DNA from 2 places in the Rhodobacter xanthinilyticus genome. Region 2 is predicted to be linked to the other one. Evidence: riboswitches for the same ligand, from Rfam matches in the RefSeq annotation. Region 2 holds a riboswitch; the other holds the start of a gene.
The links. Region 2 has a riboswitch for cobalamin ahead of LPB142_RS02360 (DUF1636 family protein). Riboswitches for the same ligand answer to the same signal wherever they lie in the genome.
Positions count from the first base shown of each region.

Region 1: it holds a riboswitch for cobalamin, as region 2 does, so the genes downstream of both, LPB142_RS05725 (TonB-dependent receptor plug domain-containing protein) here and LPB142_RS02360 (DUF1636 family protein) in region 2, are expected to answer to the same signal.

Region 1 is NZ_CP017781.1:1,155,218-1,159,531, reverse strand. It holds gene LPB142_RS05730 (ABC transporter substrate-binding protein) at 1-440, opposite strand, end outside; gene LPB142_RS05725 (TonB-dependent receptor plug domain-containing protein) at 434-2,347, opposite strand; cobalamin riboswitch at 2,459-2,652, opposite strand; gene LPB142_RS05720 (hydrogenase maturation protease) at 3,026-3,538, shown strand; gene LPB142_RS05715 (hydrogenase expression/formation C-terminal domain-containing protein) at 3,535-3,960, shown strand; gene LPB142_RS05710 (hydrogenase small subunit) at 3,957-4,314, shown strand, end outside.
Region 2 is NZ_CP017781.1:474,949-479,262, forward strand. It holds gene LPB142_RS02350 (cobyric acid synthase) at 1-577, opposite strand, end outside; gene cobO (cob(I)yrinic acid a,c-diamide adenosyltransferase) at 852-1,478, opposite strand; cobalamin riboswitch at 1,518-1,747, shown strand; gene LPB142_RS02360 (DUF1636 family protein) at 1,831-2,247, shown strand; gene cobW (cobalamin biosynthesis protein CobW) at 2,251-3,297, shown strand; gene cobN (cobaltochelatase subunit CobN) at 3,297-4,314, shown strand, end outside.

The DNA.
Region 1 (4,314 bases), 680 kb from region 2:
GCGAGCTCGGCCGCGGCGGCCTCCTCGCGCCCAAGTGCGGCGCCCATCTTCTCGATCCCGTCGCGCAGCGCCTCGAGGCTGTCGGCGGGGTCGAAGATCACCACAGTCACCCCGAGCCGGGTCAGCATCTCGACGCTCGCGCGCGCGGTGTAGCGCCCGGCCAGCACGAGATCGGGGTGGAGCAGATAGACCTCCTCGGCGAGGCCCTGGTTGACCGGCCAGGCCTTGGCCGCCTCGGCCATGGCGGAGGAGCGCGGATCACGCGCGAGCATCGAGACCGAGACGAGCTGGCCCGGCGCGGCGAGGCGCATGGCGAGCTGATCGGTGCACAGGTTGATCGAGACGACGCGCGCGGGCGGCGTTGTGGGCGGCGCGGCCAGCCCCGCGCCGCACGGCAGGGTGGCCAGCGCCAGCGCGAGGCCGCCCGCCCGGATCACCATTTCACGCCAAGCCCGAGATAGGCGGTGCGTTCCTGGCCGTAATAGCCCCAGCTTTCGGAATAATCCGCGTCAAAGAGGTTCACGACGCGGCCGGTCAGCTCGAGCTGATCGGTGAGCTGATAGCGCGCGGCGAGGCTCACGGTGGTGAAGGCGGGCAGCTCGGTCACCGCCGGCGTCCAGGAGCCCGTCCACCATTCGGCATCGTGGCTGCCCGCGACATGGCGCAGATCGGCGCTGACCGAGCCGCGCCCGCCGAAGGTCTGGGCGGTGGCATGAACGCCGATCTCATGGCGCGGGCGGCGGGTGAGCGGGGTGCCGTCGGCGGCCTTCGCCTCGGTATAGGTATAATCGAGGCCGAGATCGACGCCCGGGGTCAGCGCATAGCCGAGCGCGAGCTCGACGCCCTGACGGCGGCTCGTGCCCGCGACATTGACCGAGGTCGCGCCCGCGCCCTGGATCAGGTTGTCGACATCATCGCGGAAGAGCGTCACCCCCAGCGTGCCGCGCCCGCCCGCAAAGCCGAGATCGGCGCCGATCTCGCGGCTCAGGCTCTCCTCGGGCTTGAGGTTCGGGTTGCCGGTGTAAAAGCCCGGCGCGAAGCCGAATTGCTCGAACATCGTCGGGTTGACGATCGCCCGGCCGAGCGAGGCGCGCAGCTTCAGATCCTGCCCCGGCACCAGATAGGCGGCCGACAGGTTCCACGACGTGCCATCCTCGAAGACATCGTTGAAATCGCGGCGCAAACCGGCCTGCAGATCAAGGCCATTGGCGAGCTTGCCCTGATATTCGAGCCCTGCCGCGCGGGTGTTGCGCGCGAAAGTGCCCCCCGGCGCCCAGGAGGAGCGATAGGTCTCGCGCTCGGCCTCGAGCGAGAAGTTGAGCTTGTGCGCGGCGCTGTCGAGATCGGCGGTATCGAGCGCCACCGAGCCCGTGACTTTCGCCGCGCGCTGGGTCGCGGCATCGTCGTCGCTGTAGAAACCGCCGACCGAATTGGTGCGATCCTGGTCCATCGCCGAGAGCGTCAGCCGGTTCACCATCCGCCCGCCGAGCACCTCGCCCTCGACCCAGAGCGCGCCGAAGGTCTGGTTCAGCCGCGAGCTGCTGTCGCTGTCGATCACATAGTCGTCGGGGCTCGCGACGCCGACCCAGGAGGTCTCGTCATAGCCGAAATCCTGCCAGACGCGGCGCAGGCTGGCGCCGGCCTTCAGCGTCTCGGTGAGCGCCACATCGCCCTTGAGCGAGAGCGTGGTGGTGTCGTTGTATTCGGTATCGCCGCCCGGGCTGCGCGAGGCATCCTCGCCATCGGTCGCGCGGGTCTCGAGCGAGACCGCAAGCCCGCCGCGCGCGCCGCGGGTGGTGGCCCAGACCGAGGTCGCGGCGCTGCCCTGCCCGCCGATCTCGGTGCGCGCGCCGCCGCTCTGGCCCTCGGCCTCGGCGCCGCGGGTCACGATCGAGATCACGCCCGACATCGCATTGGCGCCGTAGAGGGTCGATTGCGGGCCGCGCAGCACCTCGATGCGCGCGACATCGGCGAGCCCGAAGCCGGTCAGCAGGTAATCGCCCGTGCCCGAGCTGTTCGCCTCGACCCCGTCGATCAGCACGAGCACATGGTTCGACTCGCCCCCACGCAGCCGGATCTGGGTATAGCCCGGCCCGCTCGAGGCGACCGCAACCCCCGGCAGCCCCGAGAGCGCCTGCGCCAGATCGGTGACCCCGCGCGCCTCGATCTGCTCGGCGGTGACGACGCTATAGGCGCGGCCGTAGGATTTCGCCTCGACCGGGAACATCGCGCCGGAGATCAGGATATCGTCGAGCGCGGTCACATCTTGCGCGAGAACGGGCGCCACGGGCGCGGCGAGGCAGCTTGCGCTGAGCAGGAGGCGGCGGGTAAAATGCCGATAAATCATAGTCTTGTCCCCGGATACGGGCGCGCGGCCCGGCGGTCGGTCTCTGCCCGGAAACCGGGCGGCGAAGTCACCGCTGCGGGGCAAGCCGCTCCCGTGGCGCGCCCCGCGCCGGGGAAGGGTGAGCTCCAAGCAGGTCTCCTGGCTCACGGGTCTGGGCTCGGCCGGCCTTCCCGGGGGGCTCCCCAGTGGCATGATCGACGTCGCTCGCCGCTGACAGTTGCGGGGGCAGCCGCGGCTGACGGGCAAGCCCGCTCCGCGTTCCCTTTTCATCCGGCGGGGCCGGAACTTGGATGGCGCCATCTCGCAAAGGGCCACGGGGCCTGTCAAGGCCGGAAAGCGCCACAATAGAAGGCCCGAGCGACCTGCGCGGCCAGATCGGCCGCCGCGGCGGGCCGGACTCACGGGCCGCTCACGGCCGCGCGAGGGGGCTGGTCAGGAACTTTCCATCGCCCGGCAATATCTCGAATTTCGCTTTCCACCCCCGCCCGCGGGGCGCAATCATCCATCTCTCACACAGGTTATATTTTCACAATTATTTCAATATCTTATCCGACATTCCCGGGGCAGGCCCCGCGACTCTGTGCCAGAAGGTCGCAGCGGAAAGCTGCGGCTGCGCCCCGGCGCGAAATATTCAAGAATTGCGAAGTGTAGATCGTTGCGACGAGAAGGGGGAACCCCGTGACCAAAGACCACCATGAGAGCGCGCTGCGCATTCTCGCCCTTGGGGTCGGCAACACGCTCCTGACGGATGAGGCGGCGGGGCCGCTGGCGGTCACGCTCTTCGAGGGCAGCCATGGCGCGGCGCTCGGGGTCACCTGCCTCGATGTCGGCACGCTGGGCTTTCCGCTCGCCGCCGAGATCGGCGCGGCCGATGCGCTGATCGTCTTCGATGCGGCGCGGTTCGGCACGATGCCGGGCACGGTGCGCGCGCTCGAGGGCGCCGAGATGGACCATTTCGTGCGCTCGGGCAGCCTCTCGGTGCATGAGGTGGGGCTGCGCGATCTGATGGATATGGCGCGGCTGAGCGAGGATCTGCCGCGCTACCGCGCGCTGGTGGGGATCGAGCCGGGCGAGATCGGCTGGGGCCTCGAGCCGAGCGCCGATGTCGCCGCCGCGATCCCGCAAGCGGTTGAGATCGCCGCCGAAATCGTCGCGCGCTGGCGGGCCGAGGCGCCGGAGGCTGCCGCATGAGCCGCCCCGATCTCAACGCGGTCTTGCGCCAACGCGCGCGCGGCACGGGCAATATGGTGCTGGTGCTGCATGAGGTGGCGCATGCGCTCGAGGCCTTGGCCGCGCGCGGCGAGGCCCGGGTGATCGACCTGAGCAGCCTGCCGATGACCGCGCCCGAGCTTGCCCGCCTGACCGATTGGCTCGGCCGCGGCGAGGTCGTCGCCCAGATCGAGGCCGAGGGCCGCTCGGAGGCGATGGAGACCGCCTATCCCGGCGTCTGGCTCGTCACCCACCGCGACCGCGACGACATGCTGCGCGGGCGTTACATCGAAATCACCCCCCTGCCCGAGATCCTGCGCAGCCAGCCCGCCGATATTGCGGCGGCCGGGCGGCGGATGGCGCGGGCGCTCACCCATTTCAGCGACCTTGAGGAGGCATCATGATCCGAAGGAGCCAACCCTTGAGCGAACGGCTGGAGGCGCGCGGCATTTCGCGGCGCAGCTTCCTGAAGTTCTGCACCACCACCGCCTCGCTTCTGGCGCTGTCGCCGGCGCTGGCGCCGCGCATCGCCGAGGCGCTGGAGAGCCCGCGGCGGCCCTCGGTGATCTGGCTGAGCTTCCAGGAATGCACGGGCTGTTCGGAATCGATCCTGCGCGCGGGCGCGCCCTCGATCGAGAGCCTGATCTTCGAGGCGATCTCGCTCGATTACCACGAGACCCTGCAAGCCGCCGCCGGCCATCAGGCCGAGGCCGCGCGCGAACAGGCGATGGCGGAGAATGCGGGCGGCTATATTCTCG
Region 2 (4,314 bases):
GAAAGCCCTCGATCATCGCCGCATCGGCCGGGTCCAGCACCGCCTGCGTGCCGACGATCTGCGCGATCACCCCGCCCCGGTCGATGTCGCCGGCAAGCACGACCGGCACATCGGCCGCCCGCGCAAAGCCCATGTTGGCAATATCGCCCGCCCGCAGATTGACCTCCGCCGGCGAGCCCGCGCCCTCGACGATCACCAGATCATGCGCCGCCTTCAGCCGCCCGAAACTCTCGAGCACAGCGCCCATCAGCTGCGGCTTGAGCGCCCAATATTCCCGCGCCCGCGTGGTCGTCAGCCGCCGCCCCTGCACCACGACCTGCGCACCAAGCTCGCTCTCCGGCTTCAAGAGGATCGGGTTCATGTCGACCATGGGCTCGAGCCCCGCGGCCCGCGCCTGCAAGGCTTGCGCCCGCCCGATCTCGCCGCCGTCCGCCGTCACCGCGGCGTTGTTCGACATGTTCTGCGGCTTGAATGGCGCCACGCTCAGGCCCCGCCGCACCGCCGCCCGGCACAGCCCCGCCACCAGCATCGACTTGCCGACATTCGAGCCCGCCCCCTGAATCATGATCGCCGTCATCGCCGCCCTCCAGCCGCGCGCCAGTTGAGAGTTCGGGAGCCTCCGGCGGGGATATTTATTGGCAAGATGAAAGGGAGGGCGGACGGGCGCCGCGCCTCGGGCCGGAGAACCGGGGGAGACGCGGCGCTTTCACCTTGCACGGTCATCGGGATCCCTCCCTGTACCGTAGAAAAAGGGTGCCAGATCATCCTTAACAAACCCTTACATTTCATCTTGCCAGAAATATCCCGGGGGTCCGGGGGCGGCGCCCCCGGCGCTCTCCGTCTTCGCGGCGTCAGAATTCCACGCCCGGCTGCCCCTTGATCCCGGAGCGGAACGGGTGTTTCACCAGCGTCATCTCGGTCACCAGATCGGCCGCCTCGATCAGCCCCTCGGCCGCGTTGCGCCCGGTCAGCACGACATGGGTGAGCGGCGGCTTTTCCGCGCGCAGGAAGGCCAGCACCTCGTCAAGCTCGAGGTAATCATAACGCAGCGCGATGTTGATCTCATCGAGCAGGACCATCCGGATCCGCGGGTCGTGGATCAGCTCCTTGGCCTTTTCCCAGCCGGCCTTGGCCGCGGCGATATCGCGCGCGCGGTCCTGCGTTTCCCAGGTAAAGCCTTCGCCCATCGCGTGAAACTGGCACAGATCGCCAAAATTTTCGGTCAGCAGGCGCCGCTCGCCGGTCTCCCAGGCGCCCTTGATGAACTGCACCACCGCGCAGGGCATGCCATGTGCGATGCAGCGCAGGATCATCCCGAACCCCGAGGAGGACTTGCCCTTGCCCGGCCCGGTATGGACGATGATCAGCCCCTTTTCGCCCTCTTTCGTCGCCATGATCTTGTCGCGGGCGGCCTTCTTCTTGGCCATCTTGCTGGCGTGGCGCTGCGATTCGGCCTGGGCGTCGGATTCTGTCGTCATTGCGGCGGTCCTCGTTCTTGACAAAGGGGGGCGGCTCGCTCAGGGAGGAAGCGCGCTGGTCCTGTCCTATGACAGGTGAAGAGGGAATGCGACAGGGTTTGCGACCAGGAACGGTCCGATCCCGAAGCGCAGCCGCCCCCGCGACCGTGACCGGAGAGGTCGCCCCGACCACTGGCTGAGGCTGGGAAGGTGGGGTGACCGCAGGGCCGACCCAACCCGGGGGCCCGAGATCCGCAAGCCGGGAGACCTGCCCGCGCATCGATGTAACGGGCGGACGGGGTGTTCCGCGACCGGCAGGTGGGCTTTGCCCCCCTCTGGCCCATGCCCCCATGCCAAGAAGAGGGGCCGCGCCATGTCTGCCGTGCTTCATGTCTGCACCACCTGCCGCGCCGCCGAAACGGCTTGCGCGGGCTGCGACCTCGGCGGCCCTGCGGCCGGCAATTGCGCGGGCTGCCCGCTCGCCATCGGCGCCGACGGCACCCGCCCGGGCGCGCGCCTCTATGAGGCGCTGAGCGCCGCCGCCCTGCCCGAGGGCGTCACGCTGCGCCCCGTCGAATGCCTCTCGGCCTGCAGCCAGGGCTGCGCCGTCGCGCTCTCGGCGCCGGGCAAATGGAGCTATGTCTACGGCCGCCTCTCGGCCCATGACGCCGCCGAGATCCTCGCCGGTGCCGCGCGCTATGCCGCCTGCGCCGATGGCCTCGTGCCCTGGCGCGAGCGCCCCGAAATCTTCCGCAAGCAAAGCCTTGCCCGTATCCCCCCGCAGGAGTGAGCGATGACCGATCTGACCAAAATCCCCGTGACCGTGATCACCGGCTTTCTCGGCGCGGGCAAGACCACGCTGATCCGGCATCTGATGGCGAACCCGCAGGGCAAGACCCTCGCCGTGCTCGTCAACGAGTTCGGCACGGTGGGCGTCGATGGCGAGATCCTGCGCCAATGCGCCGATGAGAACTGCCCCGACGAGAACATCGTCGAGCTCGCCAATGGCTGTATCTGCTGCACGGTGGCCGATGATTTCATCCCGACGATCGAGGCGCTGATGGCGCGGCCCAAGCGCCCCGATCACATCCTGATCGAGACCTCGGGGCTGGCGCTCCCGAAACCGCTCCTGAAGGCCTTCGACTGGCCCGCGATCCGCTCGAAGATCACGGTCGATGGCGTGATTGCGCTCGCCGATGCCGAGGCGGTGGCGGCGGGGCGCTTCGCCCCCGATGTCGCGGCCGTCGATGCCCAGCGCGCCGCCGATGACAGCATCGACCACGAGACGCCGCTCTCCGAGGTCTTCGAGGATCAGATCGCCTGCGCCGATATCGTGCTCCTGTCGAAGGCCGATCTGGCGGGCGAGGCGGGGCTTGCCGCCGCCCGCGCCGCGATCGAGGCCGAGGCGCCGCGCAAACTGCCGATCCTCGCGATGACCGAGGGCGTGATCGACCCGCAGGTGATCCTCGGGCTCGGCGCCGCGGCCGAGGACGACCTCGCCGCGCGCCCCTCGCACCATGATGACCACGGCGATCACGAGCATGACGATTTCGACACGGTGGTGATCGAGCTGCCCGAAATCGCCGACCCGGCGCGTCTTGTCGCCGCGATCGAGCGGCTCGCGCGCGAGCAGAACATCTTGCGCGTGAAGGGCCATGTCGCGGTGTTGGGCAAGCCGATGCGGCTGCTCGTGCAGGCGGTGGGCGAGCGCGTGCGCCAGCAATTCGACCGCCCCTGGGGCGCCGACCCGCGCCGCACCGCGCTCGTCGTCATCGCCGAGCATGACGATGTGAACGAGGCCGCGATCCGCGCGGTGTTGATGGAAGGCGCGGCCGGCTGATGCATGTCGTCTTCCGCGAAAGCCACGGGCTCGAGGAAAGCGCCGTGCCGACCGATCTGGGGCAGACGCCCGCGGATCTGGTCGTGCTGTCGTTTTCCGATAGCGATCTGGGGGCTTTCGCGGCGGGCTGGCAGCGGGCGCAGGGGGGCTTGCCGAGGCTGCGGCTGGCCAATCTCGTCGCGCTGCGCCATCCGATCTCGGTCGATACCTATGTCGAGCAAACGCTCGTGGGGGCGAAGGCGGTGCTGATCCGGCTGATCGGCGGCGAGGCTTACTGGCCCTATGGCCTCGCCTCGGTGCAGGATCTGGCGCGCAGGCGGGGGATCGCGCTCGCGGTTCTGCCGGCCGATGGGCGCGCGGACCCGCGCCTCGATGAGGTCTCGACGCTGCCCGTCGCCGTGCTGCGGCGGTTGAAGGATCTGTGCGATGCGGGCGGCGCGGTGGCGGCGCAGGCGGCGCTGGCCGAGCTTGCGCGCGCGGCGGGGCTCGCGGCCGAGGCGCCCGAAGGCGCGACCGAGATCCCCGAGTTCGGCTTTTACGACCCGGCCGCGGGCGTTTGTGCGGCGGGCCCGGCGGAAGTGCTGGTGAGCTTCTACCGCTCCTATCTCACCGCCGCCGATACCGCCCCGGTCGATGCGCTGATCGCGGCGTTTCGCGCGGCGGGGGTCTCGGCGCTGGGGGTCTTTGCGCCCTCGCTGAAGGCGCCGGGCTTTGCCGGCTGGCTCGGCGCCCAGGGGCTCGCGCCCCGCGCGGTGGTCAACGCGACCGCCTTTTCGGCGCAGGGGCCGAGCGGCAATACGCCCTTCGACGCCTTCGCCTGCCCGGTCTTCCAGGTCGCGCTCTCGACCGCGCGGCGACGCGATTGGGCCGAGGCCGAGCGCGGCCTCTCGCCTGCCGATCTCGCCATGCATGTCGTGCTGCCCGAGGTCGATGGCCGGATCTTCGCCGGCGTCGCCTCGTTCAAGCAACCCGCCCGCCGCGACCCCGATCTCGAATATGCCCGCTTTGCTCACCGCG